DNA from 4 places in the Kitasatospora sp. NPDC023118 genome. Region 1 is predicted to be linked to each of the others. Evidence: riboswitches for the same ligand, from Rfam matches in the RefSeq annotation. Region 1 holds a riboswitch; each other region holds the start of a gene.
What was found. A riboswitch is a leader RNA that binds a small molecule or an ion and turns the genes downstream of it on or off. The one in region 1 is predicted to bind cobalamin.
Positions count from the first base shown of each region.

Region 2: it holds a riboswitch for cobalamin, as region 1 does, so the genes downstream of both, metE (5-methyltetrahydropteroyltriglutamate--homocysteine S-methyltransferase) here and metE (5-methyltetrahydropteroyltriglutamate--homocysteine S-methyltransferase) in region 1, are expected to answer to the same signal.
Region 3: it holds a riboswitch for cobalamin, as region 1 does, so the genes downstream of both, ACZ3UD_RS07870 (ribonucleoside-diphosphate reductase subunit alpha) here and metE (5-methyltetrahydropteroyltriglutamate--homocysteine S-methyltransferase) in region 1, are expected to answer to the same signal.
Region 4: it holds a riboswitch for cobalamin, as region 1 does, so the genes downstream of both, nicT (Nickel transporter NicT) here and metE (5-methyltetrahydropteroyltriglutamate--homocysteine S-methyltransferase) in region 1, are expected to answer to the same signal.

Region 1 is NZ_JBVHHW010000027.1:78,638-86,187, reverse strand. Features, by position in the region: gene ACZ3UD_RS29350 (CocE/NonD family hydrolase) at 1-26, shown strand, start outside; gene ACZ3UD_RS29345 (acyl-CoA thioesterase) at 391-903, opposite strand; gene metE (5-methyltetrahydropteroyltriglutamate--homocysteine S-methyltransferase) at 900-3,263, opposite strand; cobalamin riboswitch at 3,414-3,609, opposite strand; gene ACZ3UD_RS29335 (3-hydroxybutyryl-CoA dehydrogenase) at 3,658-4,524, opposite strand; gene aceB (malate synthase A) at 4,551-6,161, opposite strand; gene aceA (isocitrate lyase) at 6,299-7,550, opposite strand, start outside.
Region 2 is NZ_JBVHHW010000014.1:121,947-129,496, forward strand. Features, by position in the region: gene metE (5-methyltetrahydropteroyltriglutamate--homocysteine S-methyltransferase) at 1-2,189, opposite strand, end outside; cobalamin riboswitch at 2,343-2,568, opposite strand; gene ACZ3UD_RS20040 (hypothetical protein) at 2,635-2,952, opposite strand; gene ACZ3UD_RS20045 (ECF transporter S component) at 2,972-3,820, opposite strand; gene ACZ3UD_RS20050 (ABC transporter ATP-binding protein) at 3,817-5,460, opposite strand; gene ACZ3UD_RS20055 (CbiQ family ECF transporter T component) at 5,457-6,680, opposite strand; gene ACZ3UD_RS20060 (hypothetical protein) at 6,691-7,550, opposite strand, start outside.
Region 3 is NZ_JBVHHW010000004.1:352,189-359,738, reverse strand. Features, by position in the region: gene ACZ3UD_RS07870 (ribonucleoside-diphosphate reductase subunit alpha) at 1-2,249, opposite strand, end outside; cobalamin riboswitch at 2,441-2,566, opposite strand; gene ACZ3UD_RS07865 (hypothetical protein) at 2,785-3,933, shown strand; gene ACZ3UD_RS07860 (glycoside hydrolase family 26 protein) at 4,071-5,525, shown strand; gene ACZ3UD_RS07855 (hypothetical protein) at 5,676-6,605, shown strand; gene ACZ3UD_RS07850 (glycosyltransferase family 2 protein) at 6,673-7,550, shown strand, end outside.
Region 4 is NZ_JBVHHW010000013.1:29,050-36,599, reverse strand. Features, by position in the region: gene ACZ3UD_RS18425 (M24 family metallopeptidase) at 1-782, opposite strand, end outside; gene rpmG (50S ribosomal protein L33) at 1,007-1,171, shown strand; gene ACZ3UD_RS18415 (type B 50S ribosomal protein L31) at 1,168-1,476, shown strand; gene ACZ3UD_RS18410 (helix-turn-helix domain-containing protein) at 1,539-2,111, opposite strand; gene ACZ3UD_RS18405 (EamA family transporter) at 2,263-3,114, shown strand; gene nicT (Nickel transporter NicT) at 3,123-4,232, opposite strand; cobalamin riboswitch at 4,265-4,457, opposite strand; gene ACZ3UD_RS18395 (ArsR/SmtB family transcription factor) at 4,539-4,922, shown strand; gene ACZ3UD_RS18390 (hypothetical protein) at 4,993-6,666, shown strand; gene ACZ3UD_RS18385 (AAA family ATPase) at 6,663-7,550, opposite strand, start outside.

The sequences.
Region 1 (7,550 bases):
CCTACCTCGACATCCCGCTGAGCTGACCATCCCGGAGCGGGGATCCGGGCACCACCTTCCGCCGGCACCGAGCGCAAGATACAGCGTCGACATCCCCGCGCTCAGACTCGGCTCCGAGGTGGCCCCCGCCACCTGAACCGCCGACCGGCGCCCTCGCGCACAGGGGCGCCGGTCGACGACGGGGCTGTCCAGCCAACGGCTCTGTCCCGTATCGGCGGTAACGAAGGGTGACGGCTGTCGTTGGCACGCTGTGCGTAAGGTCAACGAACCGGAGTCGACGCGGGGGCTGCGGTCGAAGCGCGAGTGCGGGCCGTGGCACGGGACCCAACGGAAAGACGAAGTTCGGGCAGGTGGTGCCGGCCGGTCGGAGGAGGACCGGCCGGCACTGGCTTACTCGCTGCCGGACGGGCTCGGCCGGTTGTGGTGGGTCCGGCGTTGGTCGCGGGCGAGCCGTTCGCGGCGTCGGTCGGCGGGGGAGAGCGGGTGGAGCGCGGGAACGCGGTGGGGCTGCCCGTTGGGGCCGATGGCGACGAAGACCAGGTGAGCGGTGGCGACCCGGCTGACCGGGCCGGTGGTGTTCCACCGTTCGGCGGTGACGACCACTGCGACGTCCATCGAGGTGCGTCCGGCGCGGATGACCTGGGCTCGGACGGTGAGCAGGTCGCCGGCCTGGACCGGGGCGAGGAAGGTCATCTCCTCTACCGAGACGGTGACCGCCGGTATGCCGGCGTGCCGGCCTGCTGCCGCGGCTGCCGCGTCGTCGATGAGCTTCATCACGACGCCGCCGTGGACGGTGCCGTAGAGGTTGGTGTCGTGCTCGCTCATGATGTGGGCCAGCGTCACCGCGGAGTCGGCGGGTGTCCGAGCGGAGTTCTCCGGCGCGGCCGGGGCCGGGGCGGTCACCGGTCGCCGTCCGGGGTGGCGAGGGTGGCGCGGACCGCGCGGGCAGCGTCGGTGAGGTGTTCCAGGGCTGGCCGGACCTCGTCCCAGCGGCGGGTCTTGAGCCCGCAGTCGGGGTTGATCCAGAGCCGTTCGGCGGGGGTACGAGCCAGAGCGACGAGGAGCAGCTCGGTGATCTCGGCGGTGGCGGGGACGCGGGGTGCGTGGATGTCGTACACGCCCGGGCCGACCTGGCGCGGGTAGCTGGCGCCGGCGAGTTCGGCAGTGACGGCCATCCGGGAGCGGGCGGCTTCCAGGGAGATGACGTCGGCGTCGAGGTCGTCGATGGCGCTGAGGATGTCGCCGAACTCGGCGTAGCACATGTGGGTGTGGATCTGGGTGTCGGCGCGGACGGCGCTGGTGGTGAGGCGGAAGGCGTCGGTGGCCCAGGCGAGGTAGTCGGCGTGGGCGGCGCGGCGCAGGGGGAGGGTCTCGCGCAGGGCGGGTTCGTCGACCTGGATGACGGCTGCGCCGGCGGCTTCGAGGTCGGTGACCTCGTCGCGCAGGGCGAGGGCGACCTGGCGGGCGGTGTCGGCCAGGGGCTGGTCGTCGCGGACGAAGGACCAGGCGAGCATGGTGACCGGGCCGGTGAGCATGCCCTTGACCGGACGATCCGTCAGCGCGGCGGCGGTGCGGTACCGGTCGACGGTCATCGGGTGCGGGCGGGAGACGTCGCCGGCCAGGATCGGCGGCCGGACGTACCGGGTGCCGTAGGACTGCACCCAGCCGTGGCGGGTGGCGAGGTAGCCGGTGAGCTGTTCGGCGAAGTACTGGACCATGTCGTTGCGTTCCGGCTCGCCGTGGACGAGGACGTCCAGGCCCGCCTTCTCCTGGAAGGCGATGACCTCGCGGATCTCGGCCTCGATGCGCTGCTCGTAGGTGGCGGCGTCGATGCGGCCGGTGCGCAGCTGGGCGCGGGCGGCGCGCAGCGCGTCGGTCTGCGGGAAGGAGCCGATGGTGGTGGTCGGCAGGAGCGGCAGGGCGAGCCGGGCCTGCTGGGCGGCGGCACGCTCGGGGTAGGGAGCGGCGCGGTGGCTGTCGGCGGGGGTGGTGGCGGCGCAGCGGGCGCGGACGGCGGGGTCGTGGGTGAGCGCGGAGCGGGTGCGGGAGCTGCGGGCGGCGCGGTTCGCGGCGAACTGCGGGGCGACGGCGTCGCGGCCCTCGCCCAGGGCGCGGGCGAGGGTGACGGTCTCGTCCAGTTTCTGGCGGGCGAAGGCGAGCCAGCGCAGGACCTGCGGGTCGAGGTCGCGTTCGGCGGTGGCGTCGAGGGGTACGTGCAGCAGGGAGCAGGAGGGGGCGACGTCGACGTGGTCGGCGAGGCCGAGCAGGGTGGCGAGGGTGGCGAGGGCCTTTTCGAGGTCGGCGGCCCAGATGTTGCGGCCGTCGACGACGCCGGCGACCAGGCGCTTGCCGGGTAGTCCTCCGATGGCCGCGAGGGCGGGGAGGTTGGCGGCGGCAGGGCCGGTGAAGTCCAGCGCCAGGCCTTCGACGGGTGATGTGGCGAGGACGGGCAGGGCGTCGCCGAGGGCGTCGAAGTAGGAGCCGACGAGCAGCTTGGGCCGGTGCGTGACGGCGGCCAGGTCGCGGTAGGCGCGGGCGGTGGCGTTCAGGACGGCGGGCGGCTGGTCGCGGACCAGCGCGGGCTCGTCGAGCTGTACCCAGTCGGCGCCGACGGCGCGCAGGCTCGCGAGGATCTCCGCGTAGACGGGGAGGAGCCGGTCGAGCAGGGTGAGGGGCTGGAAGCCCGCCGGGGTGTCGGGGGCCGGCTTGGCGAGGAGCAGGAAGCTGATCGGGCCGAGCAGGACCGGGCGGGTGGTGAGGCCGAGGAGTTCGGCCTCGGCGAACTCGGTGAGCGGCTTGCCGGGGTCGGCGCGGAAGACGGTGTCGGGGCCGAGTTCGGGGACGAGGTAGTGGTAGTTGGTGTCGAACCACTTGGTCATCTCCAGCGGTTCGGCGCCCTCCGTGCCGCGTGCCATGGCGAAGTACACGGCGAGGGTGTGCTCCGGGGTACCGGGCTGCAGGTCCGTGGCGGCCTTCACGTGGCGGGGCGGGACGGCGCCGACCATCCAGGCGGCGTCCAGGACGTGGTCGTAGAGCGAGAAGTGGTTGCTCGGGATCTCGCCCAACCCGGCCTCGGCGAGTTGCCGGAAGACGGCGCGGCGCAGCTCGGCGGCGGTGGTCAGGAGGTCGGCGGCGGAGCTGCGACCGGCCCAGAACGACTCGACGGCCCGCTTCAGTTCGCGGTTCGGCCCCTGCCTGGGGTAGCCGTGGACGGTCGCCGCCGAACGGTGCGGGGTGGTGGGGTACACGGTGGTGCGGGTCACGGAACTCTCCTTCGCGAGTTCGCATGGACCCCGCCGGGCGGGGTGCGCGAAGGAGCGGGCCGGGGACGGTGACGTCCGCCCTGCCCGTGCCGCCGCCGACCCGCCCACGAGGTCCCGGTGAGACCGTGCGCCGCCGCGGCGCACGGGCAGTGGCAGGTCTTCGGACTCGTGGGCACGCCGGGCCTTTCGGCCGTACCGGCTCCTACCGGCCGTCGCTTCCCAGGGGCCCGCCGGGGCTCCCAGTGCTGTTGACGGCTTTCGTTCCCACTCACCGCTGCGGGGCAGTTCCGGACTCGCACCGGATTCCCTCTTGCGACGCATCCCGCCTGGCGGACGGGGCGAACCAGCTGCACCGCCCACCCTAGCCGCACCCGCTGCCTCGGGTCGACGGGGTTCAGCCGTCGGCGTGCCGGTGGAACCCCCGGCCGCTCTTGCGGCCGAGCAGTCCGGCCTCGACCATGCGGGAGAGCAGCGGCGGCGGGGCGTACAGCGGCTCCTTGTACTCCTCATACAGGGACTGCGCGATGGCCTCGACGGTGTCCAGGCCGATGAGGTCGGCGAGTTGGAGCGGGCCCATGGGGTGGGCGCAGCCGTGGACCATGCCGGCGTCGATGTCCTCCGGGGTGGCGTGGCCGGCCTCGGCCATCCGGATCGCGGACAGCAGGTACGGCACGAGCAGGGAGTTGACGACGAAGCCGGCCCGGTCGCGGGAGCGGATGACGTGCTTGCCGAGGGGGTCCCGGGCGAAGGCCTCCACCCGCTCCAGCACGGCCCGGTCGGTGTGCAGCGAGGAGACCAGCTCCACCAGCGGCATCACGGGGGCGGGGTTGAAGAAGTGCAGGCCGAGGACGTGCGAGGCACGGGTGGTGGCGATGCCCAGGCGGGTGACGGGGATGGCGGAGGTGTTGGTGGCCAGGACGGCGTCCTCGTCGGCGAGGACCTTGTCCAGGGTCGTGAGCACGTCGGTCTTCACCGCCTCGTCCTCGACGACGGCCTCGATCACGAGCTGGCGGTCGGCGAGCGCCTCCAGGTCGTCGGCGAACAGCAGGTGCGCCCAGGTGTCCTCACGGTCGGTCGGGTCGATGCGGCCGCGGTCGACGGCGCGGTGCAGGGAACGGTCGATGCGGCTGCGGGCGGCCCGCAGCGCGGCTGGGTCCTTCTCGCAGACGATGGTGTCCAGGCCGGCGCGGGCGAAGACCTCGGCGATGCCCGAGCCCATCTGCCCGGCACCGACGACGGCGACCCGTCGGATCTCGTTCATGGCTGCCTCCGTACAGGGCGGGCGGCTCAGGCCGCGGCGCGGACTCGGACGAGGTGGCGGGCGTAGGCCTCGGTGGTGAGGAAGGCGGGGAGGTCCTTTCCGAGGGAGGTCTCCTCGAGGATCCGCACGGCGTTGTCGACCAGTGCGGGGTCGGATCCCTCGGTGAGCAGGGTGGCCCGCTCCCGGTCGATCAGCCGCCGCACGAGGTCGGGGGTGGCGAGGGAGCCGCCGGTGAGGCGGGTGCAGTGGTGCTGCCACTGCCAGATCTGGCAGCGGGCGATCTCGGCGGTGGCGACGTCCTCCATCAGCCCGAAGACGGCGACGGCTCCGGAGCCGCCGAGCCAGGCGGTGAGGTAGCGCAGGGCGACCGCGACGTTGGAGCGCAGGCCCTCCTCGGTGGGCAGGCCGGCGGTGAGCCGTTGGACGCCGAGCAGGTCGGCTGCGGTGACCTCGACGTCCTCACGGGTGCGGTCGAGCTGGTGGGGGCGCTCGCCGAGGACGGCGTCGAAGGCGGTGCGGCAGGTGTCGACGAGGCCGGGGTGGGCGACCCAGGAGCCGTCGAAGCCGTCGCCGGCCTCGCGTTCCTTGTCGGCGCGGACCTTGGTGAGGGCTGCCTCGTTGGCGGCGGGGTCGCGCCGCGGGATGGCGGCGGCCATGCCGCCGATGGCGTGGGCGCCGCGCCGGTGGCAGGTGCGCACGAGCAGGTCGGTGTAGGCGCGCAGGAAGGGCTGGGTCATGGTGAGCGTGGCCCGGTCGGGAAGGACGTAGCGCGGGCCGTGGTGGGCGAAGTTCTTGATCAGGCTGAACAGATAGTCCCAGCGGCCGGCGTTGAGGCCGGCGGCGTGCTCGCGCAGTTCGTAGAGGATCTCGTCCATCTCGAAGGCGGCGGTGATGGTCTCGATCAGGACGGTGGCGCGGATCGTGCCGTGCGGGATGCCCAACTCGGCCTGTGCATAGGTGAAGACGTCGTTCCAGAGCCGGGCTTCGAGGTGGTTCTCCAGCTTGGGGAGGTAGAAGTACGGGCCGGAGCCGGCCGCGATCTGCGGGCGGCCGCAGTGGAAGAGGTAGAGGCCGAAGTCGACCAGGGCGCCGACGGCGGGACGGCCGTCGACCAGCAGGTGCTGCTCGTCGAGGTGCCAGCCCCGGGGGCGGACCACGATGGTGGCCGGGTTGTCCCCGATGAAGTACCGCTTGCCCTCCGGGGTGGTGTCGTCGATCTGGCGCTCGATCGCGTCGATCAGGTTGAGCTGGCCGGAGACGAGGTTGTGCCAGGAGGGGGAGGTGGCGTCCTCGAAGTCCGCCAGCCACACCTTCGCACCGGAGTTGAGCGCGTTGACGGTCATCCGGCGCTCGGGCGGGCCGGTGATCTCGACCCGGCGGTCGGCGAGGCCGGGCCCGGCGCCGGCGACCCGCCAGGTGGGGTCCTCCCGGATGGCGCGGGTCTCCGGGAGGAAGTCCAGGCTGCCGCCGGCGGCCAACTCGGCGCGGCGCCGGTCTCGTTCGGCGAGCAGTTCGGTGCGGCGTCCGGTGAACCGCTCGTGCAGGCGGGCGAGGAACGCGAGCGCCTCGGGGGTCAGGACCTCCTCGAAGCGGTCCTCGTGTCCACCGAGGATCTCGACGCGGCTGGGCAGGCTCATCCGGATCTCCAGGAAGCAGGAAGCAGGGGCAGGAAGCACATGGCGGTAGGGGGTGGCGCCCGGGGCCTCGTCCCTCAACGAGGCCCCGGGCGGCGGGGCGGAAGGCGGCTCGTCCCCAACGAGGCCGCCACGGTGGCTCAGTGGAACTGCTCGGCCTCGGTGGAGCCGGTCAGCGCGAGGGTCTCGGCGTTCGGGTTGAGGGCGGTGGAGACCAGGTCGAAGTAACCGGTGCCGACCTCCCGCTGGTGCTTCACCGCGGTGTAGCCGTCCGGCACGGCCGCGAACTCGGCCTCCTGCAGATCGACGTACGCCGTCATGCCGTGCTCGGCGTAGCCGCGCGCCAGCTGGAACATCGAGTGGTTGAGGGCGTGGAAGCCGGCCAGCGTGATGAACTGGAAGCGGTAACCCATCGCGCCCAGCTCCCGCTGGAACTTGGCGATCTGGTCGTCGTCCAGCGCGGCCTTCCAGTTGAAGGACGGCGAGCAGTTGTAGGCCAGCATCTTGTCCGGGTACTCGGCCTTGACGGCCTCGGCGAACTCCCGGGCCTGCGCGAGGTCCGGGGTGCCGGTCTCCACCCAGATCAGGTCCGCGTACGGGGCGAAGGCGAGACCGCGCGAGATCACCGGGGCCATGCCGGGCTCGACCCGGTAGAAGCCCTCGGCGGTGCGCTCCCCGGTGCAGAAGCGGGCGTCGCGCTCGTCGACGTCGCTGGTCAGCAGGTTGGCGGCGAGCGCGTCGGTGCGGGCCACGATGATGGTCGGCACATCGGCGATGTCGGCCGCGAGACGGGCGGAGTTGAGGGTGCGGATGTGCTGGGCGGTGGGGACGAGGACCTTGCCTCCGAGGTGGCCGCACTTCTTCTCGGAGGCGAGCTGGTCCTCGTAGTGGATGCCCGCCGCGCCGGCCGCGATCATGCCCTTGGTCAGCTCGAAGGCGTTCAGCGGGCCGCCGAAGCCCGCCTCGGCGTCGGCGACGATCGGCACCAGCCAGTCCGGGCCGTCGTTGCCCTCGGCGGCGTCGATCTCATCCGCCCGCAGCAGCGCGTTGTTGATCCTGCGCACCACCTGCGGCACCGAGTTGGCGGGGTAGAGGCTCTGGTCCGGGTAGGTCTGCCCGGCCTGGTTGGCGTCGGCGGCGACCTGCCAGCCGGACAGGTAGATCGCCTCCAGCCCGGCCTTCACCATCTGCACCGCCTGCCCACCCGTCAGGGCGCCGAGCGCGTGGATGTAGTCCTGCTCGTGCAGCTGCCGCCAGAGCCGCTCGGCGCCGCGCCGGGCGAGCGTGTGCTCCTCGCGGACGGTACCGGACAGCCGGACGACGTCGGCCGCCGTGTACGTGCGCTCGATGCCCGCCCACCGCGGGTCACAGGCCCACCGGGCGGCGAGCTCC
Region 2 (7,550 bases), on a different contig from region 1:
ATCGCGGCGAGGCCGGCGCGCAGCAGCGAGACGACCTCGTCGGTGCCCGGGACGCGCGGGGAGTGGATGTCCCAGACGCCGGGGCCGACCTCGCGCGGGTAGCCGGCCTCGGCGAGCTCCCCGGCGACCTCCATGTGCGAGCGGGTGGCCTCCAGCGAGATGACGTCCGCGTCGAGCTCGTCGATGGCCTTCATGATCGCGCCGAACTCGGCGTAGCACATGTGGGTGTGGATCTGGGTGTCGGCGCGGACGCCGGAGGTGGCCAGGCGGAAGGCCTCGGTGGCCCAGTCCAGGTAGGCCGGGCGGTCGGCGGCGCGCAGCGGCAGGGTCTCGCGCAGCGCCGGCTCGTCGACCTGGACGACGGCCGCGCCGGCCGCCTCCAGGTCGGTGACCTCGTCGCGCAGGGCGAGGGCGACCTGCCGGGCGGTGTCGGCGAGCGGCTGGTCGTCGCGGACGAACGACCAGGCCAGCATGGTGACCGGGCCGGTGAGCATGCCCTTGACCGGCCGACCGGTCAGCCCCTGCGCGTAGCGGAACCAGTCCACGGTCATCGGGTGCGGGCGGGAGATGTCCCCGGCGAGGACCGGCGGGCGGACGTAGCGGGTGCCGTAGGACTGGACCCAGCCGTGCCGGGTGGCCAGGTAGCCGGTGAGCTGCTCGGCGAAGTACTGGACCATGTCGTTGCGCTCGGGCTCACCGTGCACCAGGACGTCCAGCCCGGCCTTCTCCTGGTAGGCGACGACCTCGCGGACCTCGGCCTCCATCCGCTCCCGGTAGCCGGCCGCGTCGATCCGGCCGGCCGTCAGGTCGGCGCGGGCCACCCGCAGTTCGGTGGTCTGCGGGAAGGAGCCGATGGTGGTGGTCGGCAGCAGCGGCAGGCCGAGCCGGGCGCGCTGGGCCTCGGCCCGTACGGGGTAGGGCTGGGCGCGGCGGGCGTCGTCCGCGGTGACGGCGGCGGCGCGGGCCCGCACGGCCGGGTCGCGGGTGATCGGGGAGCCGGCCCGGGAGGCCAGGTCGGCCCGGTTGGCGGCGAGTTCGGCGGTGATCGCACCGGTGCCCTCGCGCAGGCCGCGGGCGAGTAGTGCCGCCTCGGTGGCCTTCTGCCGGGCGAAGGCCAGCCAGCGGGCGATCTGCGGGTCGATGTCGCGCTCGGCGGCGGCGTCGACCGGCACGTGCAGCAGGGAGCAGGACGGCGCGACGTCGACCCGGTCGGCGAGGCCGAGCAGGGTCGCCAGGGTCGACAGTGACTTCTCCAGGTCGTTGATCCAGATGTTGCGGCCGTCGATCACGCCGGCCACCAGGCGCTTGCCGGTCAGGCCGCCGACGGCGGCGAGGTCGGAGAGGTTGGCCGCGGCCGGTCCGGTGAAGTCCAGCGCCAGGCCCTCCACCGGGGCCTTGGCGAGCACCGGCAGGGCGGCGCCGAGCCGGTCGAAGTAGCTCGCGACCAGCAGCTGCGGCCGGTCGGTGAGGGCGCCCAGGTCGCGGTAGGCGCGGGCGGCGGCGTTCAGCTCGGCCGGGGTGCGGTCCTGGACCAGGGCGGGCTCATCCAGCTGGACCCACTCGGCGCCGGCCGCCTTCAGGGCCGCGAGCAGCTCCGCGTAGACCGGCAGCAGCCGGTCCAGCAGGGTGAGCGGCTGGAAGTCCTCGGCGACGCCGGGCGCGGGCTTGGCGAGCAGCAGGTAGGTGACCGGTCCGACCAGCACCGGCCGGGCGGTGTGGCCGAGCGCGAGGGCCTCCGCGAGCTCGCCGACCGCCTTGGCGGGGTTCGCCGCGAAGGCCGTGTCGGGGCCCAACTCCGGCACCAGGTAGTGGTAGTTGGTGTCGAACCACTTGGTCATCTCCAGCGGCGCCAACTCCTGGGTGCCGCGAGCCATGGCGAAGTAGCCGTCCAGCGGGTCGGCCTCGACCGCGGCCCGGTGGCGGGCGGGGATCGCGCCGACGGCCACCGAGGCGTCCAGCACGTGGTCGTAGAAGGAGAAGTCGCCGGTCGGCACCTCCCGGACCCCGGCCTCGGCGAGCTGCGCCCAGTTCTCCCGGCGCAGGTCGGCCGCGGTGGCCAGCAGCGCCTCGGCGGTGACCGCGCCCTTCCAGTAGCCCTCGATCGCCTTCTTGAGCTCCCGGCCCTGGCCCTGGCGGGGGTAGCCGTACACGGTGGCCACGGTTGTTGTGGCTGCGGACTTCGTCGTCAAGGGACTCTCCTTCGCGAGCCTGATTCCTGATCCTCGGGACGGGACGAAGGCGCGAAGGGGTGACGAACCGGGCGGCCGCCCGCACGCATATGCGGCTCCGCCTGGTGTGGTCGCCGACCCGCCCTCGAGGTCACCGGATTGCCGCGCGCGAACGGTCGCGCACGGGCAGTGGCAGGTCTTCGGACTCGCGGGCACACCCACCCTGGTTCCAGGGCGGACACCTACTGGCCGTCGCTTCCCAGACCCGACCCGGGTCCAGTGCGTATGACGGCGGTCGTTCCCGCTCACCGCTGCGGGGCAGTCCCGGATTCCCACCGGGTTCCCTCTTACGACGCGCCTGCCTGGCGGACAGGGCGAACCAGCTGCACGGCCAGCTTAGGGGCAGGACGGTGGGAGCTGAACAGCGAATCACTCAAGTTGTCCGGATACTGAGACGGCGTCGACGTCAGGACCGGGCGGAGGGCTCCGTGGCACGCGGTAGCGCCTCGCGGATGTCAGCGAGCAGTTCGGGCAGGCCTCGCCCGGGGCCAAGCTGTTTCTCCACCCGCTCGACCTGGTCGGCGGGGATGCTCGACAGCACACGTTCGGCTTCGCTCAGCAACTCTCGGCTCCGGTGGAGGTCCAGCTTCATCCGGGAAACCTGGGCCTGTTGTCCGCCCAGCTGGCGGCGGGCGGACTCCAGGCCCGCGTGCTGTTGCGGTGTCAGGACGACGATCTCCGCGCCGTCCATCGTCATCGTCCTGGGTTTGTCGGCCTTGGGCACGGTGGTGGACCTTTCGGAATCAGGAGGGCGCCGCTCCGGCCGGCCATGCGGCGTGTTCCTGAGCGGGTGGGGCGTCGGAGCCGTCCGCAGCCTCGAAACGGACCGAGGGCTCGAAGTTGGCGCGCCGGGCCGCGCGGCGGAAGACGGTCAGCACAGCTGGCCCGACGACGAGCACGGCGGTGAAGGTGGTGACGGCGCGGCCGGTGTCCCAGCCGAGCGAGGTGGCGAGGTCGAAGAGCAGGTAGCGGTGCCACTGCTCGGTGAAGGGCAGGCCGGGGAGGTAGGCGATCGAGCTGTTCGGGTCGGTCGAGAACGGCCAGAAGGAGAGGTTGAGCAGGAAGCCGAACAGGTAGCCGGAGAATGCCCCGTAGGCGGCCAGCATCGGCACCTCCCAGCGGCGCCGGGCCGGCGGGAGCAGCCCGGCGAGCATGCCGACGAAGGCGCAGCCGAACATCTGGTAGGGCATCCAGGGGCCGACTCCGCCGGTGAGCAGAGCGGAGGCGAAGAGCGAGGTGCACCCGAGGGTGAAGCCGAAGCCTGGGCCGAAGACGCGGCCGGCGAGGACGAGGATGAAGAAGACGGTCTCCACCCCGGCGGTGCCGGCGCCGAGGGGTCGGAGTCCGGCGTTGACGGCCGAGAGGACACCGAGCATGGCGAGGGCCTTGGCGTCGATGCCGCCGGCCGAGATCTCGGCGATGACGACGGCGAGGACCAGGACGAGCAGCGCGCCGAAGATCAGGGGCGGGGCGTAGGAAGAGCCGAACGTCCCTGGGGCGACGACGAACGGCCAGGTGAAGGCGACCAGGCCGATGAAGGCGGCCAGGGCGACGACGACGCGGGCCCGGCCGGGGATGCGGACGGCGGTCACCGGGCGGCCTCCGCCACCGCGAGGACCTCGGCCACCTGCCGGGTTGTCAGGTAGTCCAATGGGGCGAGGATTTTGGCGGTCTGCGGGGCGAAGGTGGGCGAGGCGACGATGACCTCGGCGGTGGGGCCGTCGGCGACGATCTCGCCCTCGGCCATCACGACCACGCGGTCGGCGGCGGAGGCGACGAACTCGACGTCGTGGGTGGAGACGACGACCGTACGGCCTTCGGCGGCGAGGGCGTCCACGATGCCGGTGAGTGCTTCCTTTGCGTGGTAGTCGAGCCCCCGGGTGGGTTCGTCCAGCAGCACGACCCTTGGTGCGGCGGCCAGTTGGATCGCCAGGACGAGCGCCAGCTTCTGCCCCTCGGAGAGGTCCCGGGGGTGGGTGTCGTCGGGGATCCCGGGGGCGAGGCGGTCGAGGATCTGCCGTGCGGTCGGCCCGGCGGCGTGGCGGGCCTCCAGGTCGCTCTGGGCGAGCTCCTGGGCGACCGTCTCCAGGTACAGGAGGTCGGTGGGGGTCTGCGGGACGAGCCCGACCAGTTGCCGGGCCTGAGCCGCGGGGAGGCGCTTGGGGTCCTTGGCCGGGCCGCCCTCGACGCCGGTGACCTTCACGCTGCCGCCCTGGCGGGGTCCGGAGCCCTGGAGGGCCCACAGCAGCGAGGACTTGCCGGAGCCGTTGCGGCCCATCAGCGCGGTGACCTCGCCCGCCCGCAGTTCCAGCCCGACCTCACGGACGGCGGCCACCGGCCCGTAGCGCACCACGACCCGCTCGGCGGACAGTACGGTCTCCCCGGCCGCCGGTGCGCGACGCGGCGCCGGTGCCGGGCGTGCGGCCAGCCGTTCCCGCAGCGGTGCGGCGGCTCGGCGGGCGTCGCGGACGGACAGCGGCAGGGGCTCCCATCCGGCCAGGCGGCCGAGGTCGACGACGGGCGGTGCGATCGCGGTGGTCCGGAAGACCTCGGCGGGCGGCCCGTGCACGACGGTGCCGTCGCCGGGCAGGTAGGCGACCCGGTCGGCGTACTGGACGACGCGTTCCAGGCGGTGTTCGGCCAGCAGGACGGTGACGCCGAGGTCGTGGACGAGCCGGGTGATCGCGGCGAGCACCTCCTCGGCGGCGGTCGGGTCGAGTGCGGAGGTCGGCTCGTCCAGGACCAGGACGCGGGGGTGCGCGGTGAGCACCGAGCCGATGGCGACGCGCTGCTGCTGGCCGCCGGAGAGCTCGTACAGGGCGCGGTGGCGCAGGTCGGCCAAGCCGAGCAGGTCGAGGGTCTCCTCGACGCGCTTGCGCATGACCTCCGGCGGGATCGCCAACTGCTCCATGACGTAGGCCAGTTCCTCCTCCGCCGTGTCGGTGGTGAAGCCGGCCAGCGGGTCCTGGCCCACCACGCCGACCACGTCGGCGAGTTCGCGCGGCGGGTGGTGGGCGGTGTCGCGGCCGTCCACGGTGACCCGGCCGCGCAGGGTGCCGCCGGTGAAGTGCGGCACCAGGCCGTTGACGGCGCCGAGCAGGGTGGACTTGCCGACGCCGGTGCGGCCGACCACAAGGCAGAGCTCGCCCTCCGGGATGTGCAGGTCGATGTCGCGCAGGACGGGCGTGGTCTCGCCGTCGTACACCACGCTGACCCGGTCGAATCGGATCACGTGCTCACCTCGGAGGTCGTGCGGTCGGTGCTGACGCTGATGCTGGTCCGGCGGGCGTCGGTGGCGGTGTCGGTGGCCCGTTCGGGCGTACGGCCGGGCGGCGGGGAGACGATCCCGGCGGCGCCCGCCAGCAGCAGGGCGAGCACCGGGACGAGCGGCAGCGCCGGCCAGGTCAACGGGTACAGGGAGGGGTTGAGGTCGGTGGCGTCGTAGCCGACGGTGGCGAACAGTAGGACGGCGGCGGTCACCCCGCAGCCGGCGACCGCCCATTCGGCCGCCCGCCAGCGGTCCGGCCGGTACGTGGTGCGCCGCACCCGCCGCCCGCCGAGGACGAGGCCCGCCACGCAGAGAACGGCACCCGCGAGGAAGGCGGGCAGGCCGAGCGCGGCGGGGGCCGTTCCGTCCAGCAACCCGTACACCCCGGCGCACAGGCCGCACATGCCGAGCAGCATGAGCGCGCCGGTGAGCCGGCGAGAACGCCGGGAGGCGGTGCCGGAGCGCCCGTAGCCGCGCGAGTCCATCGCGGCGGCCAGGCTGAGCGAGCGTTCCAGCGCGTCCTCCAGGACCGGCACGACGATGCCGCGCAACGCGCGTATGCCCTTGCGCTGCCCGGCGCGCAACCGCCGTGCCCGGGCGACGCGTTGGACGCTCTGCACCAGCTGCGGCGCGACGCTCAGCGACACCGTGACGGCGACGCCGAGCTCGTACAGCGCGCCGGGCAGCACGCGCAAGGCACGCTTGGGGTTGGCAAGGGTGTTCGCCGCGCCGATGCAGCAGATCAGGCACGCCAGCCGCAGCCCGTCAAAGGCCGCGGAGAGCGTGGCCTCCAGCGAGACCGGGCCGCCTATCTGAATGCCTGCGTACCAGGCCGGGGTGGGGATGTGCGGCAGGGAGAAGAGCAGGTGGTCGTGCGGGGTGATGCCGGTGGCGAAGACGCAGCGGAACAGCACCCGGATCGCCACCACGGTGAGGGCGACCCACAGGTAGTAGGTGAACCCGCGCGCCCACGGGGCTTCGCTGCGGCGGGCGGTGACCACGTAGCCGAGCACGGCGAGGACGAGCAGGAGCAGCAGCGGGTTGGTGGTGCGGCTGGCCGCCGTCGCCAGGGCCAGCGCCCAAGTCCACCAGGCCAGCGGGTGCAGGTTCCGCGGACTGCGCCGGCCCCCCGCGCCCAGGCCGGGGACGCGCTGCGGGGAGGCCGTGCCGCGCTTGTCGAGCATGGTCACCGGATCACTCCGCCCGTCGCCGGCGGCGGCGCGCGGCGACCAGGGTGGCCACACCGAGCACCACGACGAGGATGGTTCCGAGTACGGCGGGGATCATCGAGCCGGAGTCGTGCGGTGCGTCCGCCACCGGGTCGGCGTTCACCACTCCTCCCGGTACGGCGGGGGTGGCCGTCGGCGCGGCCGCGGCCTCCGCCGTCTGTGGGGTCGGCTGATCGGTCGGGGTATCCGTCGGCGGCGTGGTGGGCGGGTCGACCGGCACCGGTGTGGCGGGCACCGGTGTGGGCTCGGGCGCGCCCGGCGGGGTGATGCCGTCCTCGGGGGTGCCGGCGGTGCCGGCCCCCGGCGGTGTGCCGGGCGCGGGCGGACGGGCTCCGCCCGCCGGGGGTTTGGCGGGGGCCGGGGCCCGGCCGGTCCCGGCGCCACCGCTCGTGCCGGTACCGCCGGTCGTGCCCGCCCCGCCCGTACTGCCGGTGCTGCCGTTCGAGCCGCTGCCGCCGGCCGTACCGGTGGCACCCGTCGAACCGCCGCTGGAGCCGCCAGAGCCTCCCGAGGCACCGCCGGAGCCGCCCGTGGTGCCCTGGCCGCCGGGGTCGGCCGGCTGCCCACCGGGGCTGGAGTTGTGCGCCCGGACGCTGTCCGGCGAGAAGGCCGGGCGCCCCGCGGTGCCCTCGATGTTCGTACCGCCGAAGATCCACAGGTCCACGCTGCCGGGCTTCGGCTGGTACAGCATCGCGCCGAGCTGGCTGTAAGACCACGTGTTCTGGCCCGGATCGGCGTGCCAGTACGACCAGTAGGCTGTGGCCGGGGGTGTCAGGACGCACTTCTCCTGGTCCGGCGTCGGGTACTGCTTGCCGCCCTGGAAGC
Region 3 (7,550 bases), on a different contig from region 1:
AGGTAGTAGGTGGTCTTGAGACCGACCTTCCACGCGTAGGCGTACATCGAGCTGAGCTTGCCGATGGTCGGCGCCGCCATGAACAGATTGAGCGACTGACTCTGGTCCAGGTACGGCATGCGGGCCGCGGCCAGGTCGATCAGCGCGCGCTGCGGCAGCTCCCAGGCCGTCCGGTAGAGCGAACGGACCTCCTCCGGCAGCCAGTTGAACTCCTGCACCGAGCCGTTGGCGTCGCGCAGGGCGTCGCGGGTCTGCTGGTCCCAGACGCCGAGCTCCTTGAGCTCGCGCACCAGGTACGGGTTGACCTGGAGGAACTCCCCGCTCAGGGTCTCGCGCTTGAACAGGTTGGACACCTGCGGCTCGATGCACTCGTACACGCCGGCGATGGACGCGATGGTCGCGGTCGGGGCGATCGCGAGCAGGAGCGAGTTGCGCAGGCCGGTGACGGCGATGCGGGCGCGCAGCGCCGTCCAGCGGTCGGCCCACTGCGGGGCGGCCGTCGGGAAGTGGTCGATGTGCAGCTCGCCGCGGGCGGCGCGGGTCTCGCCGTAGGCCTCGTGGCGGCCCAGCTGCTCGGCCAGGTCGGCGGAGCGCTCGTAGGCGGTGAGCATGATGCGCTCGGCGATGAGCGTGGACAGCCGCGCGGCCTCGGCCGAGTCGAAGTCGATCCGCAGCTTGAAGAAGACGTCCTGCAGGCCCATCACGCCGAGGCCCACCGGCCGCCAGCGGGAGTTGGAGGTCCCGGCCTCAACCGTCGGGTAGAAGTTGATGTCCACCACGCGGTCGAGGAACGTCACGGCCGTACGGACGGTGGCGTCCAGCCGCTCCCAGTCCATGGCGCCGAGCAGGTCGTCGGCGGAAGCCCCGGCAGCGACGTGGGCGCCGAGGTTGACCGAGCCGAGGTTGCAGACGGCGGTCTCGGAGTCGTCCGTGACCTCCAGGATCTCGGTGCACAGGTTGGAGGAGTGCACCGTGCGGCCCGGCAGCGCGGTCTGGTTGGCGGCGCGGTTGGAGGCGTCCTTGAAGGTCATCCAGCCGTTGCCGGTCTGCGCCAGGGTGCGCATCATGCGGGCGTACAGGGTCTGCGCCGGGATGGTGCGGACGGCCTTGCCGGCCTGCTCGGCCTTGCGGTAGGCCTCGTCGAAGTCAGCCCCCCACAGGTCGACCAGCTCGGGCACGTCGGCGGGGGAGAACAGCGACCAGTCGGCGTTGGCGTTGACCCGGCGCATGAACTCGTCCGGGATCCAGTGCGCCAGGTTGAGGTTGTGGGTGCGGCGCGCCTCCTCACCGGTGTTGTCGCGCAGCTCCAGGAACTCCTCGATGTCGGCGTGCCAGGTCTCCAGGTAGACGCAGGCCGCGCCCTTGCGCCGGCCGCCCTGGTTGACCGCGGCGACCGAGGAGTCGAGGGTGCGCAGGAACGGGACGATGCCGTTGGACTTGCCGTTGGTGCCGCGGATCAGGCTGCCGCGCGAGCGGATGCGCGAGTAGGACAGGCCGATGCCGCCGGCGTGCTTGGACAGCCGGGCGATCTGCGCGTAGCGGTTGTAGATCGAGTCCAGGTTGTCCAACGGGGAGTCGAGCAGGTAGCAGCTCGACATCTGCGGGTGCCGGGTGCCGGAGTTGAAGAGCGTCGGCGAGGAGGTCAGGTACTCCAGGCGGCTCATCAGGCCGTACAGCTCGGCCACCTCGCGCACCGACTGCTCGGAGTCGCCGACCGCCAGGCCGCAGGCGACGCGGAGCAGGAAGTGCTGCGGGGTCTCGATCACCTTGCGGGTGATCGGGTGGCGCAGCAGGTAGCGGGACTGCACGGTGCGCAGACCGAAGTACTCGAAGCGGTCGTCGCCGGCGGTGTCGATCAGCGCGTCCAGGGCGGCGGCGTGCTTGGCGACGAAGGCCGCGGTGGTGTCGCCGATCAGGCCCTCGGTGTGGCCGACGGCGATCGAGGCGGAGAAGGAGACCGCGCCCTGGCTGTTCGCCTCGTCGACGATCTCCAGTGCGAGCAGACGGGCCGCCAGCTTCGAGTACTGGGGGTCCTCGGCGATCATCGACGCGGCGGCGTCCACGGCCAGCCCGCGCAGCTCGGCGAAGTCCGAGCCGGCGTGGCGGCCGCGCAGCGCGGCGGCGGCGACATGGCCGGGGTCCACCTCGGTGAGGTCGGCGCTGCGGTCGGTGAGAAGCCGCAGCAGCGCTCCGCCGGGGTCGGAGACCGTCGGGTCGGTGAAGGCGGTACCGGAGCCCTGGGCGGGCAGGGTGGCTGAGGCAGCGGTGGTCAAGGCGCTCTCTCCTGGCGGCGATCGGCGGCGGTGATCGGGTGGCACCGGACCGGTCTGGGCAGGGGAGCACGGCGCGAACGCAAACGGCGTCGCGCGACGGTGTCTCCCCGGCCCGCCCGCGAGGCCCGGAGGTGTACTGCTGGTGCTGGCGCGGCCTCTGCGGGAGGGCCGTGGGCACGCGGTCGGCAGGTACTCGGACTCGCGGACACGGCTGCTGGAGCCGCCCGCACACCGCTGCGGGGCAGTCCCGGATTCCCGCCGGGTTCCCCTGCATCGACAGCAGGAGTGAGCATACATGTAGTGGTGTCTCACTGATGCGGCACCACATGTAGTGCGGCGTGGTGTGTTGGCGCGATGACCGGCGGTACTGGGGCGGGTGGCGGTTCGTGCCCGTCCGGCGCCCGGATCCGCGCCTCGGGCGGGTCGGATCCGCACGCCCGCGTCCTGGTTTCGGCACGGAATGGTCACCGGACGGATCGACGGTCGGGGGGATGCCCTACGATCTGGGCGCATGAGCGACGGAACCGGCGTACCTGGGCACGGGCCGCAGGGAACGCCTCCCGCCGGGCCGGGGGGCGTACAGAATCAGCAGTCGGCGGTGCCGGGTCCGGTGCCGCCGCCGAGCGGCGGTTTCGGCCCGCCGCCGGCCTCGTACGGGCCGGTGGTGCCGTCCGCGCAGCCGCTCTCGCAGCCGGTCCCGCCGGTACCGCAGCCGCAGCCCCAGCCGGTCGCGCAGCCCCAGCCGGTACAGCCGCAGCCCCAGCCCCAGCCGGTGCAGCCGGCGGCCCCTCAGCCGCAGTGGCAGCAGCAGCCGCCCCAGCAGCCCGTGCCGCCGCAGCGCGTCGAGCCGAACTGGGAGGCGCTGGCGGACCGCAACGAGGCTGACGGCAAGCGCAAGCGCCGGATGAGGGTCATCGGCATCGTGGCCGCCGTCGTCCTGGTGGGTGGCCTGGCCGCGGGCGGCGTGATGCTCCTCGGCAAGAAGGACGACACCAAGAAGGCCGGCGGCGGTCCGGTCACCACCGTGTCCGCCTCGGGCAAGCCGACCCCCGGGCCGTCGAGCGCGAGCGCGACCCCGGGCGGCCAGACGGACGACCCGTCGAAGCCGATCTGGGAAGCCGCCACCGACCCGGCGCCGCAGGACGCGGGGGCGCTGTTCTCCGCGATGCAGGTGACGGTCAGCGGCGCGACCTGGAACCGGACCGTGGTCTCGCTGGACCAGCCCTGCTGGGACGGCAACTCCACCACCGGCGGTCTCGGCAAGATCCTCGGCGACCAGGGCTGCCAGAAGGTGCTCCGGGCGACGTACGTCTCCGGCGACAGCGCGGTGACCGTCGGTGTCGCGGTCTTCGACCACAAGATCCAGGCCGAGACCGCGATGAAGAACTACGCCGGCCAGCTCAAGGGCCTTCCCGCGGCCGGCGCCCCGGCGTTCTGCGCCAACCCCGGCTGCACCAGCACGCACGGCAGCCTGGGCCGGTACGCCTACTTCACCGTCGAGGGTTCGGCGAAGGGCGGAAACGCCCCCGATGCCACCGCGACCGCGGCGGCCTCCGGCTTCGCCGAGCACGTGAAGGGCCAGCTGCTCCGGCGGGCCAAGGCGGCGGGCTCCGCCACGCCCGGTTCGCAGGGCACACCGGCGGCCACCCCGGCCGGCTGACCTGTCGTGACACCCTGGTGCCGGCGGATCCGTTCGCCGGGACCGGGGGAGTGTGGCAGGCTCTCGGGAGTCATTCGTACGTGTGTTCCGGTTGCGTCCGTGGGGGTCGGTACCGGCAAGCAACCGGAGGAGCGGTCGTGGCCCTGCCCAGTGCCCTGCGCGGCAAGCCGGCCGTCCTGGCCGCGGCCGGGATCGTGGTCGTCGCGGGCACCTTCGCGCTGCTGGGCCGGGACGACCGGGCCGACGGCGAACAGCCCGCGCGGGTACCGGTGTCGGTCGGCGCCCCCGGACGCACCCTGCCGCCGGACGTGGGCCGGGACCTGCTCGCCCGGGACCCGCAGGCCTCGCCGAACGCCCGCGCCGTCCAGCAGTTCCTCGCCGACCTGGAGAGCCAGGCCCGCACCGGGCAGAGCGGCGGCACGGTGATCGGCCAGCACGTCGAGGCGCACAACGAGCGCAACAACCCCGAGTACGGCGACTACCGGGGCACCAAGCAGGTCGGCTACTACTACAAGAAGGCCGCCGACATCACCGGCAGGCTGCCCGGCTTCCTGGAGACCGACCTCGGCCCCGGCTACGGCCAGAACGCCTGGGGCGTGGGCAACCCGCGCTCCTACTCGGCCGGCCGCTGGCCCACCTGCCGGACCGGCTGGCAGTACACCGACGACGCCGTCGACCTGATGACCGCCGTCTGGTCCGGCCACCCGCGCGCCGACGACGGCACCTACGGCAGCTCCGGCGTCCAGCAGAACTGCGACGGCAGCAGCACCGAACTGCCGGACAACGGCGGCGCCCCGGCCGGGATCGTCGGCATGTCCTTCCACGAGCCCTACCCCGGATCGGACGTCAAGTCCTTCGACCGGGTGCTCTGTTCGAACTCCCCGGCGGCCAAGGACCCGGGCTGGTTCGGCCGGGTCGTGGACGCCGCGCACGACACTCCCGAGTACCGCGCGCTGATCACCGACCTGTCCTACCTGGCCGACCACCTGGAGTACCTGGCCGCCCACGACGTGCCGGTGCTGCTGCGCCCGTACCACGAGATGAACGTCCAGGACTGCTCCAGCCGGTTCTGGTGGGCGGGCCAGAAGCCGGCCGACTACCAGGCGCTGTGGAAGATCACCTACAAGTACCTGGTGGAGACCAGGGGCCTGCACAACCTGCTGTTCGTCTGGACGCCGGTGTCCTGGGACGGCGCCCCGGGCGTGGACCCGTGGGACTACTACCCGGGCGCCCAGTACGTCGACGTGGTCGGGGTGGACGACTACAGCGGCAGTCCGGCGCACCCGATCGGCACCGGCGAGGTGTGGACCAAGCGCTACTACGACGGGCTCGCCGCCTACGACAAGCCGCGGATGCTGGCCGAGTCCTTCGCCGTGCCCGTCAACTCCCGCCAGCCGGACACCCTGCGGCGCACGCCCTGGACGATCTGGACGGTCTGGGGGCAGTCGCTCACCGCGAACAACCTGGCCCCGGACCAGCCGCGCAACTCCGGCGCGGACGTCAACGCCACCTATCACAGCCCGCTGGCGATCACCGGTGGCTCCGGCTCGTCCGGCGGGAGCATCGACTGGGGTGGGCTGCACGTCCGCTGAGGGCGGGCGAGGTCCGGCGAGGTCCGCCGGGATTCCTCGGGATTCGTCGAACGGGTGGAATTCCGGGTCAGTTGCGCCGTGTGGCATCCTGTGGCGGCGAAACCGAGGGCTGGGTGGGGTCGGGATAGGGTCGAAGGGGCGGGGTAGGGGATGACACAGACGCGTCCGATGCGTGGGGCCGGTGGCCTGGCGATCGGCTGGGGCGTGGTGCTGCTCGGCTGGGCGGCGTACAACTGCTTCGGCCAGGTCGGCTTCGCCACGTACCTCAAGGGCATCTTCTACTACGGCGGGACCTCGGTGGACGCCGAGACCGGAAGCCTCAACTACGGCCTGCTGTACCTGGTCGCGGGGCTCCTGCTGCTGCGCGGGCGCAACTGGGCGCTCGGGGTGGCGGCGGGTGTGGCGCTGGTCGAGGGCTACAACCGGGTGCGCAGCCTGACCGGCGCGCTGCTGGACAAGCCGCAGCGGGAGTGGTTCACCGGGACCACCGAGGGCGGGCTGAAGCTCGCGACCTTCGCGCTCGGCGTGGTCGTCACCGCGGCGCTGATCCTGCTGCTGGCCCGCTCCAAGTGGCGGGAGCAGCCGGAGGGCGCGGGGGCGCCGGGCGGGGAGGCGCACTGGTCGATCATGCAGACCGTGCCGTCCGCGCCGACGCCCGTGGCGTACGCCCAGCCCCAGCCGGTGCAGCCCCAGCAGCCGGTCCAGCCGCAGCCCGGATGGCCGCAGCAGCCGCCGGCCCAGCCCTCGTGGCAGCAGCAGCCGGTCGCGCCGCAGCAGCCCCAGCCCGGCGCCTGGCCGCCCGCGCAGCCTCAGCCGGTCCAGCCGCAGCAGGCCCAGCCGGTGCCGCCGCAGCCCGTCCCGTATGCCCAGCAGCCGACCCGGACGGCGCCGTCGTACCAGCCGACCATCGCCCAGCAGCAGTGGCCCGCCGCCCCGCCCGCGCCCGCCCCGCCCGCGCCCGGCCAGCCGGCCCCCGGCTCGGTGCCCCCGGGGCCGGCCGCCCCCGGCCCGGTGGCGCCCGGCCCCGTCGTGCCGCCGCCGGCCGACGCCCCGCCCGCGGACCGCCCGCCGCAGGCCTGACCGACCGCGAAGAACCCGTGCCCCGCCCGGGGACCGGACCCACACCAGACGAGGAACGACTTTCACCATGACATCGACAGCCCCCGTGCGGACGGTGCTCACCACCTCCCGCGAGGCCGCCCGGCTCGCCGAGCGACAGATGTCGTGGAAGCCCAGGGTGCTGCCGTTCTACGTCGCCTTCCTGATCATCTTCACCTTCTCGATCTGGGCGTACGTGCCCAACCCGACCCCGCTCGGCTGGGCGATCACGATCCTGTGGGGCATGCCGGTGTTCGGCGTGCTGATCGGCTTCCAGGGCGTGCTGATGGTCCGCCGGCGGCTGCGCCAGGTGGACCGGATGACCCCGCCGGCGCCGGCCGAGGACGACTTCCTGATCGTGCTGGTGCCGACCATCGGCCGCCACGACACCTACCCGGCGCTGGAGCGCTCGGTGCTCTCGTACGTCGAGCACCTGCCGCCGTACTTCCCGTGGATGCGGGTGGACATCCTCACCGAGGAGGGCTGCGCCGCCGCCGAGAAGATAGACGAGCTGGCCGAGCGCCACCCGCTGATCCGGGTGGTGACCGTGCCGAAGGCGTACGAGACGGCCAACGGCACCAAGTTCAAGGCCCGCGCCAACCACTACTCGCACGAGCTGCGGATCGAGGAGGGCGAGGCCGAGGACGACGTCTGGGTGCTGCACATGGACGACGACACCGGCGTCGGGCCGGACACCGCCGCCGCCGTCGCCCAGTTCGTCAACCGGCAGCGCCGGGCCGGGGACGACGCCAAGCACATGGCGCAGGGCATCCTGACGTACCCGCGGGAGAACGCCGTCTCCACCTTCACCTGGCTCGCCGACGCGATCCGCCCGGCCGACGACATCGCCCGCTTCCGCGCGATGACCGGCACCGGTACCCCGATCGCCGGCGTGCACGGCGAGCTGCTGATCGTGCGCTCCTCGGT
Region 4 (7,550 bases), on a different contig from region 1:
CGCTGGGCACGGAAGACCAGCCGGTGCAGCTCGACCTGCCAGGGCGCGGGGGCGGCGCCGATCACGAAGGTCCGGGCGGTCGAGACGCGGTAGCCGCGGTACTGGGCACCCATCACCACGGTGAGGAAGTCGCCCTCCTCCACGCGGCGGTCGGTCGGCTGGTGGGCTGGCTGGCCGGAGTGGCTGCCGGTGCCGACCGAGACCGGGAAAGCGGCCCGGTCGGCGCCGTGGTCGATCATCCGGCGCTCCAGCTCCATCGCCAGGTGCCGTTCGGTGCGGCCGACCAGGATCGACTCCAGCAGCTCGCCGAGCGCCTGGTCGGCGATCTCGGCGGCGATCCGCAGGTCGGCGATCTCGTGCTCGTCCTTCACCACCCGCAGCCGCTCCACCACCTGGCCGAGGTCCGCCAGCCGGGCACCCTCCGCCAGGCTCCCCACCGCCCGGTGCCGGGTGACGGTCAGGTCGTGTTCCTCCACCGCCAGGTCCCGCACCCCCAGCCGCGCGGCCGCGGCCGTGGCGGCCAGCGCGGTGTCCGCCCCGGCCGACACCGGCATCTGGGTGACGTCGGCGGCGATCAGGTGCTCCCCCGAGTCGTCCGGCGGCAGGTCGTCCGGCACCGCCAGCAACGCCCGCTCCCTGGTCAGCAGCAAGGTCGCCCCGCAGGGCGCGCAGCCCGTCAGATACCGCACGTTCGCCGCCCGGGTGACCAGCGCCGCATCGGCCCCGGCCGCACTGCAGTGCTCCCTCACCCGCTCCCGCCGCCCCGTGTACGCATCGGCCATGCGTCGAGCCTACGAACCCCCGGCCCGAACCGCCCGCCGAGCACCCCCGGGGGAGGGCGACGGTCGCACGCCGCTGCTCGTTCTCGGCCATCGGGCCCCCGCGCACGCCTGCGGGAATGGGCGGGACGGAGTTCACGTTGAGGCAAGATGAAAACGACTTCCATTTCGGTGTACGGTTTCGACCCAGCCCCCGAACCCGACACCCGAGGCCCAGGAGGACCCCCATGGCCCGCAGCGAACTACGCCCCGTGATCAAGCTCCGCTCCACCGCCGGCACCGGCTACACGTACGTGACCCGCAAGAACCGCCGGAACGACCCGGACCGGATGGTCCTGCGCAAGTACGACCCGGTCGTGGGCCGGCACGTCGACTTCCGCGAAGAGCGCTGAACGAACGCACCGCAACCACCCGGCGGAGCCCAGCCAGGAAGTCCGGAATCCACCCCGGCTACCGCCCGGTCGCCTTCCGTGACAAGGTCGGCGGCCTCGCCTTCCTCACCCCGGCCTTCGGCCGGGGGACCCCCACGACGGTCACCGGTGACCGCACCGTCGAGTGGGAGGACGGCAGCACCTATCCGGTGATCGGCGTCGAGAGCTCCTCGGCGAGCCACCCCTTCTACACCGGCCAGTCCCGGGCGCTCGACACCGCCGGCCGGGTCGAGCAGTTCCGCCGCCGGTACGGCGACCGGCACTGACGACGAACGAAACGGCGCCTCCCCGCCCGGGGGAGGCGCCGTTTCGGCGTACGGAAGCGGCCTCAGCGCGGCGGCGGGACCGACACCACCATGGTCAGCCGCAGCGCCCGCTCCCCCGCATTGCGGTAGACGTGCGCGTACGAGGCGTCGAAGGAGACCGTGCTGCCGGCCGGTACCGGGTGGTCCGTACCGTCGTGCACCAGGGTCAGCTCGCCCTCGTCGACCCGGACGATCTCCACCGTCCCGGCCGGATGCGGATCGGAGGAGTACTCCTCGCCCGGCTCCATCCGCCACTCCCACAGCTCCAGCGGCCCGGGCGCCTCGATCCCGTGCAGCAGGGTGCCGGTCCCGCCGCTCACACCGGTCCAGAGCGGCACGGCCTGGTCGCCGGGGATGATCCGGACGTCCGGGCCCTCCTCGTAGTCGAGCAGCGTGGCGATGGAGACGCCGAGCGCGTCGCCGAGCCGGACCACGGTGGCCACGCTCGGGTTGGTGCGGCCCTGCTCGATCTGGACGATCATGCCGCGGCTCACCCCGGATCGGGCGGCGAGGGCGTCCAGGGTGTGGCCGCGCTCGGCGCGCAGCCGCTTGAGGTTCCGGGCGAGGGCCTGGGAGACGAGGTCGGGGTCCGGCACGCGGGCAGTCCTCCGGTGTCCACAGTACGGAAAGTGCAGAATATTGTTCGGCGAAGTCCAACTTGGTGAACTACGCTGCCTTCTCGGCAACGAGTCCATCCGACTGTACTTCGGAGTGCATTGTGCTGTCCTCGATCTCCTGGCACCTCCAGTGACCGTCCTGCTCGCCCTCTGCGCCAGTCTGCTCACCGGCCTGGGCGACTTCGGCGGCGGCGTCCTCACCCGCAGACTGCCCGCACTCGCCGTCGTGGTCATCTCCCAGGCCGCGGCCACCGTCGTCCTCCTCCTCGCGGTCCTGGCCACCGGCGGCTGGGCGGACGCCTCCCCCGCCCTCTGGTACGCCGTCGCCGCCGGGGTGATCGGCCCGTTCGCGATGCTCGCCTTCTACCGGGCGCTCGCGCTCGGCCCGATGGGCGTGGTGTCCCCGCTGGCCACCGTCGGCGTCGTGGTGCCGGTCGGCGTCGGGCTGGCGCTCGGCGAGCGACCCGGTCTCGGCCAGGTGGCCGGGATCGCGGTGGCCGTGGCGGGCGTGGTGCTGGCCGGCGGCCCCGAGCGCGGCGGGCCGACCGCCGCCCGTACGGCCCTGCTGCTCACCCTGGCCGCCGCGTTCGGCTTCGGCACCAACATGGCCCTGCTCGCCCAGGCCTCGGCCGGAGGAGGGCTGCTGCTCATGCTGTGCGTCCAGCGGCTCGTCAACGTCGCCGTCGGCGGCACCGCGCTGCTGATCGGCCTGCGCGGTACCGACACCTCCGGGCTGCTGCCCGAGCTGCGCGCCCGGCTGCCCCTGCTCACCGCCGTCGGGCTGGCCGACGTCGCCGGCAACGCCACGTACGCGATGGCCTCGCACAGCGGCTCGGCGGCGGTGGCCGCCGTGCTCGCCTCGCTCTACCCCGTCGTCACCGCGCTGCTGGCGCGCGGAGTGCTCAAGGAGCGGCTGCGCCCGGTCCAGGTGGTCGGCGCCGGGCTCGCCGTCGCGGGCACGCTGCTGCTCGCGGCAGCGTGACCGACGGGCTACTCCGCGGGCGTCCAGCGCTTCTCGACCCCGGCCAGCTTCCAGTAGGCGATCGCGATCGCCCACACCACCACGAACAGCCCGGCGATCGCGTACCCGACGTTGTCCAGCGAGATGTCCGCGATGAACCCGGTGACCGGGTCGGTCAGGTCGAGCTTCTCGTGCAGCACCCCGACCAGCTCGATGGTGCCGATGATGAAGGCCACCGCGATCGACAGCCCGGTGATGGTCAGGTTGTAGTACACCTTGCGCACCGGGTTGGAGAACGCCCACTGGTACGCGAAGTTCATGAAGGTCCCGTCCAGGGTGTCGAACAGGCTCATCCCCGCCGCGAACAGCAGCGGCAGGCAGACGATCGCGTACCAGGGCAGCCCGGCCGCCGCACCCGAGCCGGCCATCACCATCAGGGTGACCTCGGTCGCGGTGTCGAAGCCCAGGCCCAGCACCATGCCCACCGGGAACATCTGCCCGGGCCGGGTGATCGAGCGGGTCGCCCGGTTCAGCACCCGGGCCATAAGGCCGCGCGAGTTGAGGTGCTCCTCCAGCTGAGCCTCGTCGTACTTCCCGGCCCGCATCGAGCGGAACACCTTGAGGATGCCGAGCAGCGCCGCCAGGTTGAGCGCGCCGATCAGGTAGAGGAAGGCGCCGGAGGCCGTGGTGCCGACCAGCCCGAGCCACTTGTGGGTGGCCGAGTCGTCGTCCATCAGCGTGTTCGCCAGCTGCGCGCCGCCCGCCACCAGGGCGGCCATGATGACCACCATCGAGGAGTGCCCGAGGGCGAACCAGAAGCCGACCGAGACCGGCCGCTTGCCGTCCGCCATCAGCTTGCGGGTGGTGTTGTCGATCACCGCGATGTGGTCGGCGTCGAAGGCGTGCCGCATGCCGAGGGTGTACGCGGTGATGCCCAGGCCCACCCCGAAGACCTGGGTGCCGACGGCGTAGTTGTGCGGCGCGACCAGGAAGACGAGCGTCCCGAAGGCCACCACGTGCATGGCCAGGATCACCCCCATCAACCCGGCCGTGCGGAGGGTGTCCTCGCGCTTCCATCTGAAGGTGGGCAGGACGGAGGGGGCCGCCTCGACGGGCGCGGCGGTTTCGGGCAGGGTCATCTTCGGATCACGCTCCAGCACCTCGTGGAATGACTTCGTGAGATGCCGTGGCCGGTCTCCTGGCTTACGGGGCTTCCGGACCCGCCTTCCCAAGCGCACGAGGCGCCCAGTGGCACGTGGGTACGGACAACTCTCCCCCGATCACAGTGGCGAGGGCCGCTCCGGACTGGGACCCCTGAGGTTCCGTCACCGGTCTTCCCGAGCACCACGGCGGGGAACACCGTAGGGCTCCGGCACCACCCTCGCAAGGTTGCGCACCTGTGCAGGTGTCCAGGATCACAGGCCACTGCCTGCAAGAATGTCCGCATGCATCTCGTACCGGCCGACCGCGCGGGCCACCGCACCATCGACGGCCACCGGGTCTGCGAGGCCATCGCCGCGATCGGCGACACCGCGCACGTCCGGTCCTGGGCCGAGCGGTTCTCCCTGCTCGCCGACCCCGGACGGCTCGCCCTGCTGCTCGCCCTGCACCGAGCCGGCCCGCTCGCCGTCACCGACCTGGCGGTTGCCACCGGCATGCGCGACCCCGCCGTCTCCCAAGCCCTGCGACTGCTGCGCACGGCGGGCGTGGTCACCGGGGACAAGGACGGACGCGTGGTGCGCTACCGGCTCGCGGACAACAGCATGCGCCCCCTCCTCGACGAGTGCGCCGCCGGAGAGCACCACGAACCCACCGCAGCGGCGGGCTGACCGACACTCGGGCCCGGCCGTCTCTCGCAAGGGGCACCCCGGGAGCGGCCCGGATGAGTACGATCATGAGGTGCCGTCCCACCCCCACGTCTGGCCCGCCGACCGCTGGAACACCCGCCCGGTCAAGGCCCGCGTGCTGGCGGTCGCCCGCACCCTCACCTCGGCGACCCGGGTCCTGGACGTCCTCACCCTGCTGAACCAGGACGGCATCGAACGGTACTTCACCGTCAACCCCGGCTCCGCCTTCGCCGACCGCGGCCTCACCGACTACCTGCGCGGCCTGCCCGGCTACACCGTGCTGGAGTGGGAGGACGCCGTCCGCCGCCGCTTCGACCTGGCCGTCGCCTGCGCCGTCCACGCCTCCATGCACCGGCTGGACGCCCACCTGGTCGTTCTCCCGCACGGCGCCGGCTACAACCGCCTGGTCACCGAGTCCACCGGCGACACGGTCAGCGCCGCGGGCCTGTCCCGCAACGAACTCACCCACCGGGGGCGGGTGTTCGTGGACGTCCTCGGCCTCTCCCACCCCGAGCAGCTGGATCGGCTGCGGGTCTCCTGCCCCGAGGCCCTGGACGTCGCCCGGGTGGTCGGCGACCCGTGCTTCGACCGGATCCTCGGCAGCGAACGCTCCCGGGACGCCTACCGCGCCGCACTCGGCGCCGTCGACGGCCGCCGGCTCGTCGTCGTCAACTCCACCTGGAGCGGGCACTCGTTACTCGGCCGCCGCCCCGACCTGCCCCGCCGCCTGGTCCGCCGGCTGCCCGCCGACGAGTACACGGTGGCCGTCGTGCTGCACCCCAACATCTGGAGCCGGCACGACCCCGAGGCCCTGCTCGACGACGCCCGCCGGATGGGTCTGCGGCTGATCCCGCCGCACCAGGGCTGGCAGGCCGCGCTGGTCGCCGCCGACTGCCTGATCGGCGACCACGGCTCGGTCTCCGTCTACGGCGCCGCCCTGGGCCGCCGCACCCTGCTGGTCGCCACCGGCGCCGCCGAACTCGACCCGCACTCCCCCAGCTACGCCTTCGGCCAGGCCGCGCCCGTCCTCGACCCGGACGGCGACCTCGCCGCCCAGCTCGAACAGGCCCTGGCCCGGGACCCGGCCGACCTCAGCGACATCACGGACCGCTCGCTCGCCCACCGCGGCGAATCCGCCCGGCTGCTGCGCCCGCTGCTCTACTCCTTCCTGGAGCGCCTGGACGAACCCGAGGGCGAACCCGTCCTTCCGCCCTACCCCAAGCCCGTCCCGCGCCCCGGCGGCACCGACCGGCCCACCGCGTACGACGTCGAGGGCAAGAGCGAGGGGACGGAGGTCAGCCTGCGGCGCTACCCCTTCGACCCGAACGACCCCGCCCCGCGCGGCTTCCACGCGCTCACCGACGACCACCCGGGCGACGCCCTGCGCTACACCGCCGAGGTCCTCGCCCGCACCGAGCCGCACGCCGAACACCCCGCCGCCCACTGGCTCGCCGACACCGCCGCCGAACTCCCCGGCCTCGCCGTCGCGGTGGCCGCCCTCGGCCCGGCCCGCCACCTGCTCAGGCTGCACACCGGCCAGCTGCTGGAGGCCCTCGCCGAACGGGACTTCGGCCGCGCCGAGCCCGTCCTCGACCCGCTGCTGCTCGGCTCCGCCGTGGCCTCCTGGCTCGCCGACGGCGGCGACCCGGCCGGCCTCCCCGAACACGGCCTCACCGTCCGCACCGGCGAGCACCGCACCCGGGTGTCCTTCCGGACCGGTCCTTAGGCCCGCAGCTCCCGCAGCCGGGCGCGGCTACGCTCCGCCAGCTCCGGGTCGTGCAGCTCCTCGGCCAGGGCGACCAGCAGGGTGTGGGCCTGGGCCTCCTTGGGGTACTGCTTGCGCTCCCCGGCCCGGCGGGCGCAGTCGCCCGCGGCCGCGACGGCGAGGTCGAGCTGCCCGAGCGCGCGGTGGGCCCGGGCACGGACCAGCGGCAGCTTCATCAGCATGTCGTGGTCCGCGGTGGCCTCGGCCCGCGCGGCGGCCCCGGCCAGCACGGTCAGCGCCTGCTCCGGGCGTCCGTCCGCGATCAGCGCCTGCGCCAGGTTGTAGCTCTGCACGATCTCGCCGTGAGCGTCGCCCCGGTTCTCCGCCAGGGCTCGGGTGAACCGGTCCACCGCCTCGCCCGGGCGGCCGTCGGCCAGGCAGAGCAGGCCGTCCGTCTCGAGCAGCACCCCCACCACCCGGCGCTCGGCCACCAGCGGCAGCTGCGCCTCGGCGAGCGCCAACTGCTCGGCGGCCGGCCCGTACTCCTTGCGCTCGTAGTGGGCGCGGGCGAGCTGGTTGCGCATCCGGACCACGGCGTCCGGCTGGTTGTCCCACTGGGCCGACTCGACGCCGAGCCGGTGGGTGGCGATCCAGTCCTGGTAGAGCTTGCGGCCGTGGTAGAGCGGCCACAGCGACTCGCAGAGCCGCCACACCTCGCCGTGCCAGCGCTGCTCGGCCGCCGCCTCCACCACCGCGCGCAGGTTGGCCCGCTCGGCGTGCAGCCACTCCAGCGCCGCCGCCCCGGAGGCGAAGCCGGGCAGCCCCTCGCCGCCGGCCTCCTGCAGCCGCAGCCTCGACCCCATCGCCCGGTCGGCCAGCGAGGACCGGCCCCGGTAGTACGCCAC